Regions from separate parts of the Pantoea sp. CCBC3-3-1 genome, predicted to be linked through region 1. Evidence: predicted binding sites of a transcription regulator. Region 1 holds the regulator's gene; each other region holds the start of a gene.

Region 1 (5,012 bases):
CGCCTGTTCCAGCGTTTGCGCTTCTTTCCAGTAACCACAGGAATACTGCATATAAGGATCGAGCATCAGCGTGAACAAGTCGTTACCCAAATCGTAATGCTCTTTACCTACAATCCAGGCCCGTTTGCGTGACTGGAGATTAGTCAGGCGGGCGGCAGCGATACGCAGCGTATCTTTAAAATGATGAGGGAGTTGTTCGTCAAGTTTGGCTTCAAGCACCCGGTGAAAAAACATATCCAGCCGTTCGCATTGCCACCAGCCATCCATATAACTTTCACCCAGCCCCAGCGATCCTTCCTGCAGGACACGCTTAAAAAAATCGGGGTGAGTGACCTGAATATCCCACGGGTGAGTACCATTGATTTCAACACCGGCTTTCTGCAGCATCTCCTGCACGATGCGGTACCACTGATTTTCTTCCAGGCTCACTTCTTCTATACACGATGAACTCATAGCCTCTCCATCACTTAGGGTGATTGAAACCTAAGAAAAGAATAGTCAACTTCTCAAGGTTTGTGAGAAAACGCACAGTATTTGCTGTACGACAGATTTCTTGTGCTTCAGAGGATTGAAAAGAAACCTGCAGAGTGGGCGATAGGCACCCGTGAAGAAAGGACAATCGGACGACCCTGTCAGGACTCAAAATGATACTGAATTGTTATATTTTATTGCCTGAAAATGAGTATATGCTCACGCCAGGCAATATTCAATATCATATTGTTAGGGTGCTAACTAAATACTTTCAGCGGCTTAACTTTCGCCGTGGGCGCTGGAGAAAGTGGTTTTTACCGTCCGGGTACGCTGTAACAAATAGCCTGCGCCTGCCAGAATAACCGTTGACAGCATCACCAGCGAGGTGGTGAACAACGGTGTGGTAATCAGCGTAGACACAATCAGGCTTGCAACAAAACATAACCCCAGTTGTAACGTATTTTGCAGCGCTGCTGCTTTGCCGCTGGCCTGAGGAAACGGCAGTAGCGCATTTGAAACCACAACCGGATAGATAGCACCGTTCGCCAGCGCCATGCCGCAAAACGGCAGCAGCAATGCGTAAGTGGAAGGCTCTTCAACCTGAGCGGCGATAAAAAACGCGCCTACGCTCAGCGCATATATCGCCAGCAGCCACGGCAGCAGCGACGCACCCTCGGTATGTTTCAACAGCGTGCGGCAGCCATAGCCGCCAACCAGAAACGCCAGCGTCTGCGGAACATAGCTCAGGCCGATATCGCCCGGCGTCATGCCCAGTTCGGCGAGGATGAACGGCGAGCCGGTTAGCCAGGCAAAAAAGCTGGCGGAACAGGCGGCATAAATCAGGACGTTTCCGCTCCATACAGGCGACTTAAGCAGAGTGAAAAACCCGATTTTAGCTGCCGCCTTGTCGTCAGCTTTTGGCCTGGCGGGAGAGAGGAAAGCCGTAGCGACTAACAGCACGCAGGCGATCAGCATCAATACCAGAAAAATAGCGCGCCAGGAAAAATGGTTCAGCAGCCAGGCACCTAATAGCGGGGCCAGCGCCGGGGAGAGCGCAACCAGCGGCATGATGGAAGCAAAAACGCGGTTTGCAGCGGATGCCGGATAGCGATCGACAACCAGGGCCTGCCAGGTAACAGCCGCTGCACAAATGCCTACGGCTTGCAAAAAGCGTAATACCAGCAGCACGGTAGCAGATTCAACCCACCACATCGCCAGGCAGCTTACGGCGAAAAGCGACAATCCCATCAGCAGCACAGGTTTACGGCCAATTCGGTCTGAAAGCGGGCCCCAGATAAGCTGTGCCAGCGCAAAACCCGCCAAAAATATGCTCAGGCTGGCACTAATTGCACCCGGCTGAGTTTGCAGGTCTTGCTGCATTGCACCAAACGCGGGTAAGTACATATCGGTCGCGAGAAAACCTGCCACGCTCAGCAGCGCCAGGTAAATAATAAATCCTTTCGAAGGCATTTTTTGCTCTGTATCCGTTATTACCAAAGAGGCAGGAGTCTAATTGAGTGCCAAAGGGGTTGTGAAACGGTATTATTTGTTTCTTGCGTTCAAAAATATTGCAGGCAGAAAATGTGGTCTGAACATTCACTTGAAGTGGTCGATGCGGTTGCGCGAACCGGCAGCTTTACGGCCGCCGCGGCTGAACTGCACCGTGTTCCGTCGGCTATCAGCTATACCATCCGTCAGCTGGAAGAGTGGCTGGCGGTTCCGCTGTTTGAAAGACGACACCGTGATGTCGCCCTAACCGATGCGGGTAGGGTGTTTATTCAGGAAGGTCGTCTTGTCATCAAAAAAATGCTTGCCACTCGCCGCCAGTGCCAGCAGGTCGCTAACGGCTGGCGTGGTCAGCTGAATATTGCTGTCGATCGCATTGTTAAAGCCGAGCGAACCCGTCAGCTGGTGGTCGATTTTTATCGCCACTTTCCCGATATGGAGCTGCATCTTGCGCATGAGGTTTTTAACGGCGTCTGGGATGCGCTGGCAGATGGTCGGGTAGACGTGGCCATTGGCGCTACCCAGGCGATACCCGTTGGCGGTCGCTTTGCGTTTCGCAATATGGGCGCGTTGAACTGGCGATGTGTGGTACAGGCCGCGCATCCGCTTGCGCAACGGCTGGAACACGTCAGCGAGGACGCGATTCGCGAATGGCCTTCGCTGTTGCTGGAAGATACCTCAAGGGCGCTACCCAAAAGGACGACCTGGACGCTGGATAACCAGCGACGGCTGGTGGTGCCGGACTGGCAGAGTGCGTTTGACTGCTTGCTGGCGGGACTGTGTGTTGGCATGGTGCCGGGCCATCTGGCTCAGCCTTTGTTGCGCAACGGCACGCTACGCGAAATTACCCTGGATCCTGCTTTTCCTGACAGCCCCTGCTGCGTCAGCTGGTCGGAACAACAGGCATCACCGGCGCTGAGCTGGCTGCTGGACTATCTCGGCGAAACGGAAACGCTGAACAGCGAATGGTTGCGGGAAGAGTAAGCGGGCGGAGTGAGAATGAAACGCCGGTTATCTGCATTAAAGCAGATAACCGGCTAAAATCTTAGCGACGGTAATCCATAAACGGGCCGTCAGCGACCGAGCGACGCTCGATCAGCGTTGGATGAACTTCGATGGTCTGGGGCTCTTCGCGCTTGCTGGTGATGCGGTCAAGCAGCATATTGAATGCGGTTGCACCCAGTCGCTCTTTAGGCTGATGCACGGTGGTTAGCGCAGGCGCAAAGTAGCGTGAGTTGCGCACGTTGTCATAACCGATCACCGAAATATCCTGCGGGACACGCAGTCCCATCTCATCTGCTGCGCAAATTGCGCCCATAGCCATAATATCGCCGCCGCAGAATACGGCGGTAGGACGCTGCTTTTGCGCAAGAATTTGCTGCATCGCACGATAGCCGGATTCCGGCTCGAAATCGCCCTGCACCAGCCACTCCTCACGCAGGGTGATGCCCGCTTCTGCCAGCGCTTTCAGAAAACCGGCATGGCGGCCGCCGCCGGTGTTGCGCTCCAGCTGGCCTGGAATGGCACCAATATCGCGATGGCCCCGGTCAATCAGATAGCGCCCAGCCAGATAGCCGCCTTCAAACGCGTTGTCCAGCACGGTGTCGGTAAAATCACCCCGTGATTCGCCCCAGTCCATCACCACCATAGGGATATTACGATGATCTTCCAGCATCTGAATCAGCTCATCGGGATATTCCGAGCACATCACCAGCAGGCCATCGACGCGTTTCTGCGCCATCATTGACAAGTAGGCCTGCTGTTTTTGCAAATCGTTATGCGCATTACCCAGGATCAGGGTATAGCCTTTGGCAAAACAGCTGTTTTCCACCGCTTCAATAATTTCGGCAAAATAGGGCGCTTCGCTGGACGTGGCAAGCAGGCCAATCGTCCGGGTATTGTTCACCTTCAGGCTACGGGCCACGGCGCTGGGGGAATAATGCAATGCTTTGATTGCAGCCCAGACGGCTTCTCGTGTCTCTTCAGCGACGAAGCGGGTTTTATTGATGACGTGGGACACGGTGGTGGTGGAGACACCGGCGCGTTTAGCCACATCTTTAATGGTTGCCATGAAATAGCTACTCCTGCGCCTATCGCAACTTGCTGATAAGCATCTTGTTAAACGTTTGCCTGGTAACAAAGAAACCTGACGTTGGTTGGCGTTTTTTTTGTGGTCCGGATACGTCAGGAAGGAAAAAAAGGCGGTAAAAGCCTGCCGCGGAGCCCGATAAAATCTGGCCTCCTGGCGTGTTGCGCAACAAAAAAAGGATTCTAACAAGGCTGGGGCGAGAAAACGAGATTTTTACGGCCCGACGGGGAAAATCTTTGCCTGTGTTAATGCTTTGTATAACCCGTCGGGCTCGGTTAGCGAATGGTTTTCGGCGTCATTACCCGACGAGCGCCAACGTAGTGACGCTGCCAGTAATCTTCGCTCAAGGCGGTAACCTGAATATCTTTGCCGGTACGCGGTGACTGAATAAATTTGCCATTCCCCAGGTAAACGCCAACATGATCGGCGGTTCCGCGTCCGTTAATCTGGAAGAACACCAGATCGCCTTTCTCCAGCTCATCGCGTTTGATCGACGCCGCGTCACGCAGATGGAACATCTCATTAGCGGTGCGTGGAATTTTAAATTTCACCAAATCTTTATAGGCATACCAGACCAGACCGCTACAGTCGAAGCCGGTTTTAGGCGATGTCCCCCCCCACTGGTAAGGTTTGCCGAGCTGGCCCATGAGTTTGCTCATCGCGGTTTCGCGCGCTTTCTGATAGCGAACACGGTGCGCTTTGCTGAGCTTAAGGGGCGCTGTAGCAGAATTTTCCGTCAGCGATTCAGCCGCTTCCGGGTGGCGTGAGTGACGGCCATAGCGTTTTTTAGGCGGAAGCGCAGCGGTCTGAACGGTTTTCTTTTTAAATTTATACTTCTTCAGGATGGGCGTTCGGGCTTTTTTAGCGGTGACTTCTTTGACTTTTTTCGTGCCGGTTGATTTTACCGGGCGGCGTTTGCGACGATCGTCTTCACGTGCCGCCGTGT
Region 2 (5,012 bases), 1.7 Mb from region 1:
CAGCGGCGATCAGGCAGGCCGGGTAGCGGAAAACGTGATTGAAGCCATGCGCGAGCCGATCGCGCTGGAAGATGGAACGCTGGTTACGCAGTCGCTCAGTATTGGCGTGGCGCTGGCAAAAAATCACAGTTCCGGTGAGGCGATGATTGCGCAGGCCGATGCGGCGATGTACCACATCAAAGAACTGGGCGGCGGCTGGTATTTTTCCCCGACTTTTTGGGGCCAGCACGAGCATGGCGTGGTCAGTCGGGATGGCGCCTGAGACCACGCCATGCCTGCCCGGTCAGTTACAGAGCGCGCAATCGCTGCTTTTCACCGCGTTTTCAAAGGCGGGCTGGAATTCGCTACAGTCAAAGTTATAGCCGACCTGACGCTTTAAGGCGCGGCGCATAGTGTGACGATATGCGGTAGGCGTTTGGGAAAACTGCCGACGAAACACGCGGGAAAACGTCTGCTGCGAATCGTAACCATACTGCATAGCAATATCGAAAACCGGCCGCTGCGTCTGGCGTAGCGCTTCGGCCGCCAGCGTCAGACGGCGTTCACGAATGTAATTCCCCAGCGTCTGCCGGGTGACGGTACGAAACATGCGTTGCAGATGCCATTTCGAATAGCCGGATCGAGCGGCAACCTCATCAACAGAAAGCGTTTTATCCAGATTACTTTCAATCCAGTCGGTCAGAGTTTGGATGATCTCATCATGCATACTTTTCTTCTCCCTGGGCCTGGTGGGCGGTTAAGGGTGTTCGCAGTGGCAAATGACATTTCGCCTTCTCAATGGCTGCTGAGTATAATTCCTCAAGTTAACTTGAGGTAAAGGTCAAAATGAAAAAAAGTCGCCATTCGGCAGATAAGCGCGAACTGACGCCCGGCGACGTGGCCGCGCGCTGTGGCGTTGCTGTTTCTGCACTGCATTTTTATGAAAGCAAAGGATTAATTAGCAGCTTTCGCAATTCAGGCAACCAGCGTCGCTATCACCGTGACGTTCTGCGTCGCGTCGCGGTGATCAAAATTGCCCAGCGCATTGGTATTCCGCTGGCGACCATTGGCGAACATCTGATGCAGTTTCCGCCCGGCAAGCGTATGTCGCCAAAAGAGTGGGCAGTACTGACGCAAAAATGGCGGGAAGAGCTGGACGGGCGTATTCGCACGCTCACCCGGCTACGGGACGATCTGGATGGCTGCATTGGTTGTGGCTGTTTATCAATGGAAGACTGCCCGCTGCGTAACCCAGGTGACCAGCTTAGCGAGCGCGGTACCGGCGCCATCCTGCTTGAGCCAGAGCGGGAGTAAAGCTGTCTATACTGATAGCACTTCTCTTACACAAGGACAGGTCATGATTACCGTTCACCATCTGAATAACTCTCGATCTCAACGCGTGCTGTGGATGCTGGAAGAGCTGGAAGTGCCTTATCAAATTAAGCAGTACCAGCGCGAAGCCACGATGCTGGCGCCCGACTCGCTTAAAAAAGTGCATCCTCTGGGGAAATCCCCGGTGATCACCGATGGAAATCGGGTGATTGCCGAATCCGGCGCGATCCTTGAGTACCTTGCCGAACATTATGACGCAGAAAATCGGCTGAAACTTAATGATGAAGATGCGCGCCTTCAGTCTCGTTACTGGCTGCACTATGCCGAAGGATCGCTGATGCCGCTGCTGGTGATGAAGCTGATTTTCGGCCGCATGGGGAAACCGCCGGTGCCGTGGCTGCTGAGGCCGGTTGGCAACGCGTTTGCTAAAGGCGTACAAAAAGCGTGGCTGGATAAACAGCTCGCCACCCACCGCGATTTTATCGAGCAGCATCTGGCCAGCAATGCCTGGTTTGCCGGGCAAACCTTCAGCATTGCTGATGTTCAAATGAGCTTCCCACTACAGGCACTGAGTGCACGCGGTGGCGCAGGCGACAGCCCGGCCATCCAGGCCTGGCTGACTAAGGTGCAAAATCGCGCGGCCTGGCAGCGTGCTTTGCAAAAAGGCGGTGAAGTAAAACTCGACTGAATGCTTTTTGCCTTGCCATCACGCTTTGTTTCATGTCGCTGTAATCGGACCGGCGGTCATAAGAAAGTGCTATTACAGCGGTATGAAACCGCTGGGTAGAGTCAGAGCTGCTTAATATTTCAGCGCGATGTGTCAGGCTTGTGCAAATAGCGGCGATCGGCAGTTGAAAATGCAGGCTTAAAGGCAGGATAATCGTTTGCCTTTCTGAAAAGGCATTATGCGCGTCGCAGTTAAACGTTTGCCTTTTTTCCGATCGCCGCCTCGCATGGAGGATTTTTCGATCAGTGAACAGTGCCACCCAGGATGGTAACGTTGAACCCGATTTGAGCTTCCTGCGTCACGCATCGATAAATCATAAGAAATTCAGGGGATTTTCACTATGTCTACGCCTTCTCAGGCCAGCGGATCGCTGGATGCCTGGTTTAAAATCTCTGCGCGCGGCAGTTCGGTTCGCCAGGAGATTTTAGCGGGCCTCACTACGTTCCTCGCCATGGTCTATTCGGTCATCGTTGTACCCTCCATGCTGGGTAAAGCCGGGTTTCCTCCTACCGCCGTCTTTGTTTCAACCTGTCTGGTAGCCGGTTTCGGATCGCTGGTGATGGGCCTGTGGGCTAATCTGCCGATGGCGATTGGCTGCGCCATCTCTCTGACCGCGTTTACCGCCTTCAGCCTGGTGCTGGGGCAGCACATCAGCGTCCCGGTTGCGCTTGGCGCCGTGTTTTTAATGGGCGTGCTGTTTACGGTAATTTCCGCGACCGGCATTCGTGCGTGGATCCTGCGTAATCTGCCGATGGGCGTGGCGCACGGTACCGGCGTCGGCATCGGGCTGTTTCTGCTGCTGATTGCGGCTGATGGTGTTGGCCTGGTGGTTAAAAATCCGGCGCCAGGTTTGCCGGTGGCGCTGGGCGACTTCGCGTCGTTTCCGGTCATGATGTCGCTGCTGGGTCTGGCAGTAATTTTTGGCCTGGAAAAGCTGCGCGTGCCGGGCGGGATTCTGCTAACGATTATCGCAATTTCCGCACTGGGCCTGATTTTCGATCCGGCAGTAAAATACCAGGGCCTGTTTGCCATGCCTTCACTGAAAGATGCGCAGGGGAATTCACTGCTGTTTAGTCTGGATATTTTGGGCGCGTTGAAACCGGCCGTATTGCCAAGCGTTCTGGCGCTGGTCATGACCGCGGTGTTTGATGCGACCGGCACAATCCGTGCGGTTGCCGGGCAGGCCGACCTGCTGGATAAAGACAACCAGATTATTAACGGCGGCAAGGCGCTGACCACCGACTCGGTAAGCAGCATCTTCTCGGGTCTGGTTGGCGCGTCACCGGCGGCGGTCTATATCGAATCGGCGGCGGGAACGGCGGCGGGCGGTAAGACCGGCCTGACGGCGATTGTGGTTGGCGTGCTGTTCCTGTTGATCCTGTTCCTGTCGCCGCTGGCTTACCTGGTACCGGGTTACGCTACCGCACCTGCGCTGATGTACGTCGGCCTGCTGATGCTGAGTAACGTATCGAAAATCGACTTCAGCGACTTTGTCGATGCGATGTCGGGCCTGCTGGCTGCGGTATTTATCGTGCTAACCTGTAACATCGTTACCGGCATCATGCTCGGTTTCGGCTCGCTGGTGATTGGCCGTATTTTTGCCGGTGAGTGGCGCAAGCTCAACGTGGGGACTGTCGTTATCGCCATTGCGCTGGTGGCGTTTTACGCGGGCGGCTGGGCTATCTGATTTAACGTTAAGGCCGGTGCCAGCCGGCCTTTGTTCTAAATTTCCCTCTTTAATTGCCGATAACGCACTTCAGGTTTTTCAACCCTATCCGTTTTTGTTTACTATCAGAGAAGAGTGTTCACTCTTAAGCCGGAACTTTTGTTGCTATCTGGAAGCTATGTAAGGACAACATGGAAATCTTTTTTACTATTCTGATCCTGACGCTGGTGGTTTCGCTCTCCGGCGTTGCCGCCCGCATTATCCCTTTTCAAATCCCTCTGCCGCTGGTACAGATCGCCATGGGCGCCTTGCTCGCCTGGCCGACGTTTGGCCTGCATGTCGATTTTGACCCGGAGCTGTTCCTGGTGCTGTTTATCCCGCCGCTGCTGTTTGCCGACGGCTGGAAAACGCCGACCAGTGAATTCCTGAACCACGGTCGGGAAATCATCGGTCTTGCGCTGGTGCTGGTGCTGATTACCGTTGTCGGTATTGGCTACCTGATCTACTGGCTGGTGCCGGGCATTCCGCTGCTGCCTGCTTTTGCGCTGGCTGCCGTGCTGTCGCCAACCGATGCCGTGGCGCTGTCCGGCATCGTGGGGGAAGGGCGTATTCCCAAGAAGATCATGTCGATTCTGCAAGGCGAGGCGCTGATGAACGATGCGTCTGGTCTGGTTTCGTTGAAATTTGCCGTCGCTGTCGCGATGGGAACCATGGTTTTCACCGTTTCTGGTGCCTCGCTGGAGTTTGTGAAAGTGGCCGTCGGCGGCCTGCTGGCGGGTATCGCCATCTGCTGGCTGTACGGCAAATCGCTGCGTTTGCTCAGCCGCTGGAGCGGTGACGATCCCGCTACGCAAACCGTTCTGCTGCTGCTGCTGCCGTTTGCGTCTTACCTGATTGCCGAACATATTGGCGTGTCCGGTATCCTTGCCGCTGTTGCTGCCGGGATGACCATTACCCGCTCCGGGATTATCCGTCAGGCGCCGCTGGCGATGCGTCTGCGTGCGAACAGCGTCTGGCAGATGCTGGAGTTTGTGTTTAACGGCATGGTGTTCCTGATGCTGGGCCTGCAACTGCCGGACATTCTGGAAATTTCCGTTTCTCAGGCCGATGCCGATCCGAATGTCGATCTGTGGATGCTGGTTCTGTCGGTAGTGCTGATTTACGCTGCGCTGATGGTGGTGCGTTTCACCTGGCTGTGGACGATGCGTCTGATCAGCAAACGCTGGCTGAAAAAGAAGCCGATGGAGTTTTCCAGCTACAGCCTGCGCGAGCTGCTGATCGCTTCGTTTGCTGGCGTACGCGGAGCCA
Region 3 (5,012 bases), 2.0 Mb from region 1:
CCTTCTTTACCTTGCATTATTCCCCCCGGTTATCAGCTCTCACCCTGAGGGTCGAAATTCCCCTTACCGTATGGCAATATCCTTCTCTGTTAGTGTAAAACTACAGGCTGTTTGTCGTGGTTTCAGCTTGTTAACGCGATAGCCCTGACGCGCCTTTTTGCTTAACTGATACGGTAAAACCTATGAACCCCAGCCTTCTTGACCGGCAGGATATCCGCACTCACGTACGTCACTTGCGTCGTGGATTAACGTCAGAGCAACAGCAGCAGGCTGCCATCCATGTTGCCGAACACGCCCTAAATTTCCCCCCCATCCAGCAGGCCAAAAAAATCGCTCTCTTTCTCTCTTTCGATGGCGAGCTGAACACACGGCCGCTGATTGCTAAATTCTGGCAACATAATCAGCGGGTTTATCTGCCGGTGCTGCATCCTTTTTCTAAAGGCCAGCTGCTTTTCTTCCGTTACGATACTGATACCGTGCTTACGCCAAATCGTCTGGGCATTCCTGAACCGCCGTTAGATATTCGCAATCTGGCAACGTTGAGCGAGCTGGATGTGTTGATGGTGCCGCTGGTCGCTTTTGACAATCAAGGACAGCGACTGGGCATGGGGGGCGGATTTTACGATCGTACGCTGCAAAACTGGCAGCAGCATAATGTTTTGCCGATTGGCCTGGCGCATGACTGCCAGCAGGTTGAGGCACTGCCAGTGGCCGATTGGGACGTCCCGCTGAAAGCGATAATCACGCCGTCAAAACTGTGGCAGTGGTAAAGGTGAGGAGAATCGCTTCTCCTCACGCAGGCAGTTAGTAGAGCAGACGTGCGCGGATGGTTCCCGGAATGGCCTTCATTAGCTGTAGCGCGGTGTTTGCTACATCCTGAGGCGCATCAATATCAATCACGACATAGCCCATCTGCGGCGTGGTTTGCAGGTACTGTGCCGCGATGTTGACGCCCTGACCGGCGAATATGTTGTTGATGGCGGTCAGAACGCCCGGACGGTTCTCGTGGATGTGCAGCAGGCGGCTTTGCTGGCCATGCATCGGCAGGGAAACTTCCGGGAAGTTCACCGCAGACAGCGTTGAACCATTATCAGAGTATTTCGCCAGCTTACCGGCCACTTCAATACCGATATTTTCCTGTGCTTCCTGAGTCGAGCCACCGATATGCGGCGTCAGGATCACGTTGTCGAATTCACACAGCGGTGAATTGAACGGGTCGCTGTTTGTGGCAGGCTCTTCCGGGAACACGTCAATCGCCGCGCCCGCCAGATGCTTATCAGCCAGCACTTTGCACAGCGCAGGGATATCGACCACGGTGCCGCGGGAGGCGTTAATAAGCAGCGAGCCCGGTTTCATCATGGCCAGCTCTTCAGCACCCATCATATTCTGCGTTGAAGCCGTTTCCGGCACGTGCAGGCTGACGACGTCGCTCATATTCAGCAGTTCTGACAGGTAGCGCACCTGCGTTGCATTACCCAACGGCAGCTTGCTTTCGATATCGTAGAAATAGACATGCATACCTAAGCTTTCTGCCAGCACGCCCAGCTGCATACCGATATGGCCGTAGCCAATGATGCCCAGCTTTTTGCCGCGAGCTTCATAAGACCCAACGGCCAGTTTGTTCCAGATGCCGCGATGCGCTTTGGCATTCGCCGCAGGCACGCCGCGCAGCATCAGCAGCAGTTCGCCGATAACCAGTTCAGCCACGGATCGGGTATTGGAGAAAGGCGCGTTAAAGACCGGAATTCCTCGCTTAGCCGCGGCGTTCAGATCGACCTGATTGGTTCCGATGCAGAAACAGCCTACCGCTACCAGCTTCTCAGCCGCCGCAAAAATGTCTTCGGTGAGATGAGTACGCGAGCGAATGCCGATAAAATGCGCGTCGCGGATGGACTCTTTCAGCGTTTCGCTGTCCAGTGCACCCTTGTGAAATTCGATGTTGGTATAGCCAGACGCCCGCAGATTCTCTACCGCGCTCTGATGCACGCCTTCGACCAACAGGAACTTAATCTTGTCTTTCTCCAGTGATACTTTTGCCATTTCCCGACCCTATTTAGCAGACTTCAGAAGTGGCTGGTTACCCCGTGGGTAATAAGCCAGCCTTCTGTCAAAATATCAAAATTTACGCGCGCGGCAATACAAACGATTGCCTGGGGTGCAGTACTGCGGAGAAAAGCATCCCTCTAAATCAACAGATAATCACGATGCGCAGACCTTCATCAGCAGGATCGCCCTGTCTGAGAAAATTATGTGACATAAGTCACCGAATTTGGCCTGTAAAATAAAAGATGTTTTTTATTAAAAATTAACCGACGCGGCCATCGCGCCGGTAAGATCATTTTTGTATGGTTTTTACGCCGCTGGCGGTGCCAATCAATGCGATATCCGCAGAACGGGTGGCGAACAAGCCAACGGTAACCACCCCAGGCAGAGCATTGATCGCCTTTTCCAGCGCGACGGCATCCAGTATATGTAAATTATGCACGTCCAGGATGACATTGCCGTTATCGGTAACGACCTGCTGACGGTACTCGGGCAGACCGCCCAACTTCACCAGTTCTCGCGCGACGAAGCTACGCGCCATCGGAATAACCTCTACCGGCAGCGGGAACTTGCCAAGCACGTCGACCTGCTTGGATTCATCGGCGATACAGACAAATTTATCTGCAACCGCAGCAATGATTTTTTCACGGGTCAGGGCTGCGCCACCGCCTTTGATCATCTGCATAAAGCCGTTGATTTCGTCGGCACCATCAACATAGACCGACAGGGAATCGACCTCATTCAGATCGAAAACGGGGATCCCCAGGCTTTTCAACCGCAATGTTGAGGCGTCCGAACTGGATACCGCCCCTTCAATTTGCTGTTTCATCGATCCCAGAGCATCAATGAAGTGCGCGGCGGTAGAGCCGGTACCCACACCAACGATGGTGCCGGGTTGAACGTATTGCAGAGCGGCCCAACCAACGGCTTTTTTCAGTTCATCCTGCGTCATGGTAAATTTAAAATCCGTGCTGCTGTTGTGTGGCGGTAGTATAAAACAACCACCCAAAAAAAATCCCTGTTCACGGCGGATTTGTTGACAGTCTGGAAGCCAGCTCGCAGCCTTGTGGGATAAACGCTTCATTGCACAGGGCAAAATGACAAAAATGTGGCATAGTGCAAACTTCACACCTGAAAGAGAGTTAAACGAACAATGAAACGCCCGGATTATCGAACGCTTCAGGCGCTGGATGCAGTGATCCGCGAGCGCGGTTTTGAACGTGCAGCGCAAAAGCTTTGTATTACTCAGTCGGCCGTTTCCCAACGCATCAAACAGTTGGAAAATATGTTCGGCCAGCCGTTGCTGGTACGTACCGTTCCCCCCCGCCCTACTGAGCAGGGACAAAAATTGCTGGCCTTACTGCATCAGGTCGAGCTGCTGGAAGAAGAATGGCTGGGCGACGAGAACAGCGGTACGACGCCTTTGCTGCTGTCGCTGGCGGTCAATGCCGACAGTCTGGCAACCTGGCTGCTGCCCGCGCTGAAAACCGTCCTGACGGATTCTCCCGTGCGCCTTAATTTACAGGTAGAAGACGAAAGCCGTACCCAGGAACGGCTGCGTCGTGGTGAAGTTGTCGGCGCGGTCAGTATCCAGCCTCAGCCGCTGCCTAGCTGCCTCGTCGATCGGTTAGGGGCGCTGGATTATCTCTTTGTGGGTTCAAAAGAGTTTGCTGCCCGCTATTTCCCGAATGGCGTGACGCGCTCTGCGCTGCTGAAAGCGCCAGCGGTCGCTTTTGATCATCTTGATGATATGCATCAGGCTTTTTTACAGCAGAATTTCGATCTGTCGCCGGGTAGCGTGCCCTGCCATATCGTCAACTCTTCAGAGGCTTTTGTGCAGCTGGCGCGGCAGGGAACAACCTGCTGTATGATCCCGCATCTGCAAATTGAACGCGAGCTGGCGGAAGGCGATCTGATCGATTTAACACCGGGCCTGTTTCAGCGCCGTATGCTTTACTGGCACCGCTTTGCCCCGGAAAGCCGCCTGATGCGTAAAGTGACCGATGCGCTGATTGCACACGGGCATCGCGTACTGCGTCAAAGCGAATAAAATTAAAGGGCCGGATGGCCCTTTGGTACAGCTGTCGTACAAGCTGCTACGGATTACGTTTCAGCTCAAACACCACATCAACCTGATCGTCAAAATGAATACTCTGCTGCTCGTAGGTCTGCGCGGCGGAGGTCATTGGCGCGGCGTCAGCAGCTTTAAACATTCTGGCCACCGGCATCGGCTGATAGTTGGCAACGTGGTAGCGGATGCTGTAGACCGGCCCTAACTGAGTGTTAAAGCCTTTCGCCAGCGCACCTGCCTGCTGAGTGGCATTCTCGATAGCGGCCTGACGGGCTTTATCACGGTAGCTGTCAGGGTTCGCCACGCCCAGCTCCACGGAGCGGATTTCATTCAGACCGGACTTCAACGCCCCATCCAACAGCTCATTCAACTTGTCCAGCTGGCGTAGCGTGACCTGAACCTGACGTACGGCACGATAGCCTTTCAGCTCTGATTTACCGTCTTTCAGATAATCATATTCAGGCTGAGTACGCAGGTTAGCAGCATTAATATCTTTCTTCTCAATGCCGTTTTTTTGCAGAAAATCGAAATACTGGGCGACGCGCGCGTCAGCCTGCTTTTTCGCTTCTGAAGCATCTTTTGATGACACACTGACTTCTATTGCCAGCGTGGCAATATCAGGCGTAGCGTCTACGCTGGCCTGGCCTGATGTCACCACGTGCGGGCCATTGGGTAATTCATCAGCCATTGCTGCGGCAGGTAGAACAGACAATCCAACTATTGCGGCCAGAGCCGATTTTGTAAGCTTCACTGAATTCCTCCATGGGATTTAATCACATCCGGGCAGAAAACGGACGGCACGAACCGCCAGTCAATTGTTCCGTTATAGTGCAACAGCTTATGTTAGTGCCTGAATCGCTCTCCGACTATGATCTCCATTCCTGGAGTACGTTTCTTT
Region 4 (5,012 bases), 1.7 Mb from region 1:
CACTCCGGCCAGCCCGCTTTTTTGCTTTCCCGTTCATCACCTTGCGGCATAACCGAAGGACGCAGCAGCATGCCGGCCGCCATCGCGCCCACGCCAATGCAAAGCATAATGAGGATTGCCTGATAAGAGAAGGCACTGACCAGCGCGCCCGTCAGCGCGGAACTGATAACAAACGCCAGCGATCCCCACAGCCTGACCGGGCCATATGCCATAGCAATCTGCCGCTGCCATGTGGCTGCCAGCGCATCGCTCAGCGGCACCAGGGGTGAAAAAAGCAGGTTAAAACCGATCATCACCAGCAGCAGCCAAATCCAGGAGGCCTGGATAAAGAAACCCAGCGTGAATAATAGCGATAATAACGCCAGCAGACGTAGGGCGGTAATCAGACGGGAAGGATGAGTAATGCGGGAAGCGATCAGCAAGCTACCGATAAAACGAGAGACCATGCCCACGCCTAACAACAGGCCGATTTTTTCTGCATCAAGCCCTGAGCCCTTTAGCCAGACAGCCCAGAACGGTAGCCAGACGCCGTAGGCAAAAAAGTAGGTGAAGTAGCCCAGGCCGAGCCACCAGGCGGAACGGATTGCCATTTTCCCTCCGGCAAACGAATTTAGCGTGCAGATTTTCGGGCGCTCAGATCAATTAACGGGACGTTAAGTCCCGTTAATTGATCACTGCCTTCCCTGCCGGATAGCAGGGAATCGGGCATGATTAAGCGTACACAGGGAAGCGTGCGCAGATTTCCAGAACCTGCTTCTTCACGCGTTCAATGGTCGCTTCATCGTTGATATTGTCAAGAATATCAACGATCCAGCCAGCCAGTTCGCGTACTTCAGCTTCTTTAAAGCCACGGCGAGTCACGGAAGGCGAACCGATACGGATACCGGAAGTCACAAACGGGCTTTTCGGATCGTTAGGTACGCTGTTTTTGTTAACCGTAATGTTCGCACGGCCAAGAGCTGCATCAGCTTCTTTACCGGTCAGGTTTTTATCAACCAGATCCAGCAGGAACAGGTGGTTATGAGTTCCGCCGGAAACCACTTTGTAACCGCGCTCCAGGAAAACTTCCACCATCGCTTTGGCGTTTTTAGCAACCTGCTGCTGGTAAACCTTAAACTCAGGCTCCATCGCTTCTTTTAACGCGACCGCTTTACCGGCGATAACGTGCATCAGCGGGCCGCCCTGGCCGCCAGGGAAAACAGCAGAGTTCAGTTTTTTATACAGATCTTCGTCGCCGCCCTTCGCCAGGATCAGGCCGCCGCGTGGACCAGCCAGCGTTTTGTGCGTGGTCGTGGTCACGATGTGTGCGTGTGGCAGCGGGTTAGGATAAACGTCTGCGGCGATCAGACCCGCAACGTGCGCCATATCGACAAACAGGTAAGCGCCGATGCTGTCAGCGATTTCACGCATTTTTGCCCAGTCACAGATGCCTGAGTAAGCAGAGAAACCACCGATAATCATTTTCGGCTTATGCTTCTGCGCCTGTGCAGCCAGATCGTCGTAATCGATTTTGCCGGTTTCGTCGATACCGTAAGGCACAACGTTATACAGTTTGCCGGACAGGTTTACCGGAGAACCGTGGGTCAGGTGGCCACCGTGCGCCAGGTTCATCCCCAGAATGGTGTCGCCCGGCTGTAGCAGCGCGGTATAAACGGCAAAGTTGGCCTGCGAGCCAGAATGTGGCTGCACGTTAGCGTAATCGGCACCGAACAGCTCTTTGGCACGATCGATAGCCAGTTGCTCAACGATATCAACATATTCACAGCCGCCGTAATAACGCTTGCCCGGATACCCTTCGGCATATTTGTTGGTCAGCTGAGACCCCTGCGCCTGCATAACACGCGGACTGGTGTAGTTTTCTGAAGCAATCAGTTCGATGTGCTCTTCCTGACGCACTTTTTCCTGCTCCATTGCCTGCCATAACTCGGCATCATAATCGGCAATATTCATATCACGCTTTAACATCCGCTTCTCCTGACTCAGCTAACTAAATATTCGGCATTGAACGGCCCGTTTGGGCGAAGGCCAACAGTGTAAACTGTTTTACCCGTTAAGGGATAGCCGGAAAACACCCTTTTTACGCAAACGATTGGCTTCAGCACTGGCGTGGGTTGTTCAATAATTTTACATGATTCCGCGATCGGATATTTCCTCATCATCCGGATGTGATTTTTTCACTTTTACACAGCGCCCGTGGTGAAAGATGCCCTTATGTCAAAGAGGGATATTTACAAACTGGCCGCAGCTGCTATAAGATGCATTTAAAATGCATGTTTTAAATTTTCCTCAGGAGCACGCCATGTTAGATGCCCAAACCATCGCCACGATTAAAGCCACCATCCCTGCCCTGCTGGCGACAGGCCCTCGCCTTACCGCTCATTTTTACGACCGCATGTTCGCGCACAATCCCGAGCTGAAAGAGATTTTCAATATGAGTAACCAGCGCAATGGTAATCAGCGGGAAGCGTTGTTTAACGCCATTTGCGCCTATGCGGGTAATATTGAAAATCTTGCCGTATTACTGCCTGCGGTGGAGAAAATCGCGCAGAAACATACCAGCTTTGCCATTCAACCCGAGCAATATCAGATTGTGGGCCAGCATCTTCTGGCGACGCTGGATGAAATGCTCAGCCCGGGCCAGGAAGTGCTGGACGCGTGGGGCAAAGCTTACGGCGTTCTGGCAGGCGTGTTTATCCAACGGGAAGAAGAAATTTATCAGGCGGCGGAAAGCAAAGTGGGAGGATGGCGCTCGCCACGCGCTTTCCGCATTGCTGAAATCACGCCGCAAAGCGAGGTGATTAAAAGCTTTTTGCTCAGCCCGGTTGATGGACAGCCTGTCGCCGACTATCAGGCTGGCCAGTATCTGGGCGTCTGGTTACGCGATAAAAGCTTTGCTAATCAGGAAATTCGTCAGTACTCACTGACTCGAGCACCGAACGGCAGGGATTACCGTATTGCCGTGCGTCATGAGCCAGGCGGGACGGTTTCAGGCTGGCTGCATCAGCATGCTCAACCCGGTGACGAAGTGCATCTGGCTGCTCCGGCGGGTGACTTTTTCCTCACTGTTGAGCCGAAAACGCCGGTCACCTTGATTTCCGCAGGCGTGGGTCAGACGCCCATGCTGGCGATGCTTGACGTGCTGGCTGCGCAAAACCATCCCGCGCCTGTGCAATGGTTCCATGCAGCTGATAACGGCAAACGGCACGCTTTTGCTGAAGAGGTGGCCGCTTCCGGTCGCCGCCTGGCGCATTTTACTCAGCATATCTGGTACAAAGAGCCGCTGCCGCAGGATACGGGCCGTTTTGACAGCGCGGGCGTGATGGATCTGTTACCGATCGAAAGCAAGCTCAGCGATCCTGACATGCATTACTATCTCTGCGGACCGTTGGGATTTATGCAGCATATCGCCGGGCAGCTGCTGCAAATGGGCATTGAGGCGGAACGCGTTCACTACGAAGTGTTTGGGCCGCATAAGGTGATTTGATGATATGGCATGATGCAGCCTGAAACTTAGCAGGCTTACTCAGACAAAAAGGGGCGACTGTTTTGCGACAGTCGCCCCTTTGATATTCATAAGATAGTGCAGGCACAAGAAAATCAGATGGCTTCTTCGTCTTCTTCGCCAGTACGGATACGCACCACGCGCGCCACGTCAAAGACGAAAATTTTACCGTCGCCGATTTTACCGGTTTGTGCTGTTCTCATGATGGTTTCAACACAGGTATCAACGATGTCATCAGCAATCACGATCTCGATTTTTACCTTCGGCAGAAAGTCGACCATATACTCCGCACCGCGGTAAAGCTCAGTATGACCTTTCTGACGACCAAAACCTTTCACTTCAGTAACGGTCATACCGGTAATCCCGACTTCGGCCAGCGCTTCACGCACGTCGTCGAGTTTGAATGGTTTGATAATTGCATCAATCTTTTTCATGACAGACCCTTTTCATTCCCTCGGCAACCGGAGGGTAATCTTTAATCAGTATATGTGCCACGGACAGGTTCCGCCGTGCGGGCTGCCTCTTTTTCCTGAGACTTAAGCTACCATAACCCGATGCCGAAGGCAGTGAAAAAACTATTCTTTAAAATCAGATGCATCCAGCTCGTGGCGCGACAGCAGCTTATAGAATTCTGTGCGGTTGCGCCCGGCCAGACGTGCGGCATGTGTCACGTTGCCTTTGGTCATTTGCAGTAGCTTACGTAAGTAGTTAAGTTCAAACTGGTTTCTGGCTTCCGCAAAGGTCGGCAGCGCGGTATTTTCGCCAACCAGCGCCTGCTCCACCAGTGCTTCGCCAATAACCGGTGCTGAGGTTAACGCAACACACTGCTCAATAACGTTCACCAGCTGACGCACGTTGCCTGGCCAGCTCGCTGCCATTAACCGTTTCATAGCATCGGTCGAGAAGCTGCGCACAAAGGGTTTGTGCCGCTCTGCCGCCTGCTTCAAAAGATGATTCGCCAGCAGGGGAATATCTTCCGCGCGCTCGTGCAGCGCCGGAATTTTCAAACTTACCACGTTTAGGCGATAGTACAGGTCCTCACGAAACTCCTGCTTTTCCATGGCCTTAGGCAAATCCCGATGCGTTGCCGACAGGATACGGACGTTAATATCTAAATCGCGATTGCTGCCCAGCGGACGCACCTTGCGCTCCTGTAATACGCGCAGCAGTTTGACCTGTAACGCCTGCGGCATATCGCCGATTTCATCAAGAAACAGCGTTCCGCCTTCTGCTGCCTGAAACAGCCCTTCTCGCTGACTGACCGCGCCGGTAAAGGCGCCTTTGGCATGACCAAAAAGTTCAGATTCCAGCAACTGTTCCGGAAGTGCGCCACAGTTGATGGCGATAAAGGCTTTACCCGCTCGCGGGCTGGCAGCATGGATTGCCTGTGCGAGGATCTCTTTACCCGTTCCGCTCTGTCCGTTAATTAACACGCTAACGTCAGACTGGGCCACCATCCTTGCCTGTTCGAGCAGGCGCAGCATAATCGGGCTGCGGGTAACGATGCTTT

What was found. The regulator PurR, encoded in region 1, represses purine synthesis genes. The targets are predictions, from matches to a motif close to CANGCAAACGTTTGCNTG.
Region 2: a site for PurR is predicted at 2,227-2,244, ahead of EHV07_RS01370 (NCS2 family permease). Genes of this name have one in related genera too.
Region 3: a site for PurR is predicted at 2,136-2,153, ahead of serA (phosphoglycerate dehydrogenase). Genes of this name have one in related genera too.
Region 4: a site for PurR is predicted at 2,079-2,096, ahead of glyA (serine hydroxymethyltransferase). Genes of this name have one in related genera too.

The regions. Positions count from the first base shown of each region.
Region 1 is NZ_CP034363.1:2,001,074-2,006,085, forward strand. It holds gene cfa (cyclopropane fatty acyl phospholipid synthase) at 1-453, opposite strand, end outside; gene punC (purine nucleoside transporter PunC) at 751-1,941, opposite strand; gene punR (DNA-binding transcriptional activator PunR) at 2,053-2,961, shown strand; gene purR (HTH-type transcriptional repressor PurR) at 3,023-4,048, opposite strand; gene EHV07_RS09580 (C40 family peptidase) at 4,342-5,012, opposite strand, start outside.
Region 2 is NZ_CP034363.1:337,295-342,306, forward strand. It holds gene EHV07_RS01350 (diguanylate cyclase domain-containing protein) at 1-262, shown strand, start outside; gene soxS (superoxide response transcriptional regulator SoxS) at 284-706, opposite strand; gene soxR (redox-sensitive transcriptional activator SoxR) at 826-1,293, shown strand; gene EHV07_RS01365 (glutathione S-transferase family protein) at 1,337-1,999, shown strand; gene EHV07_RS01370 (NCS2 family permease) at 2,379-3,725, shown strand; gene EHV07_RS01375 (Na+/H+ antiporter) at 3,896-5,012, shown strand, end outside.
Region 3 is NZ_CP034363.1:4,023,105-4,028,116, forward strand. It holds RNA gene ssrS (6S RNA) at 1-1, shown strand, start outside; gene EHV07_RS18730 (5-formyltetrahydrofolate cyclo-ligase) at 183-770, shown strand; gene serA (phosphoglycerate dehydrogenase) at 805-2,040, opposite strand; gene rpiA (ribose-5-phosphate isomerase RpiA) at 2,336-2,995, opposite strand; gene EHV07_RS18745 (LysR family transcriptional regulator ArgP) at 3,197-4,093, shown strand; gene EHV07_RS18750 (oxidative stress defense protein) at 4,140-4,865, opposite strand; partial or broken gene argO (arginine exporter ArgO) at 5,011-5,012, opposite strand, start outside.
Region 4 is NZ_CP034363.1:3,670,941-3,675,952, forward strand. It holds gene EHV07_RS17130 (3-phenylpropionate MFS transporter) at 1-590, opposite strand, end outside; gene glyA (serine hydroxymethyltransferase) at 712-1,965, opposite strand; gene hmpA (NO-inducible flavohemoprotein) at 2,300-3,484, shown strand; gene glnB (nitrogen regulatory protein P-II) at 3,598-3,936, opposite strand; gene glrR (two-component system response regulator GlrR) at 4,078-5,012, opposite strand, start outside.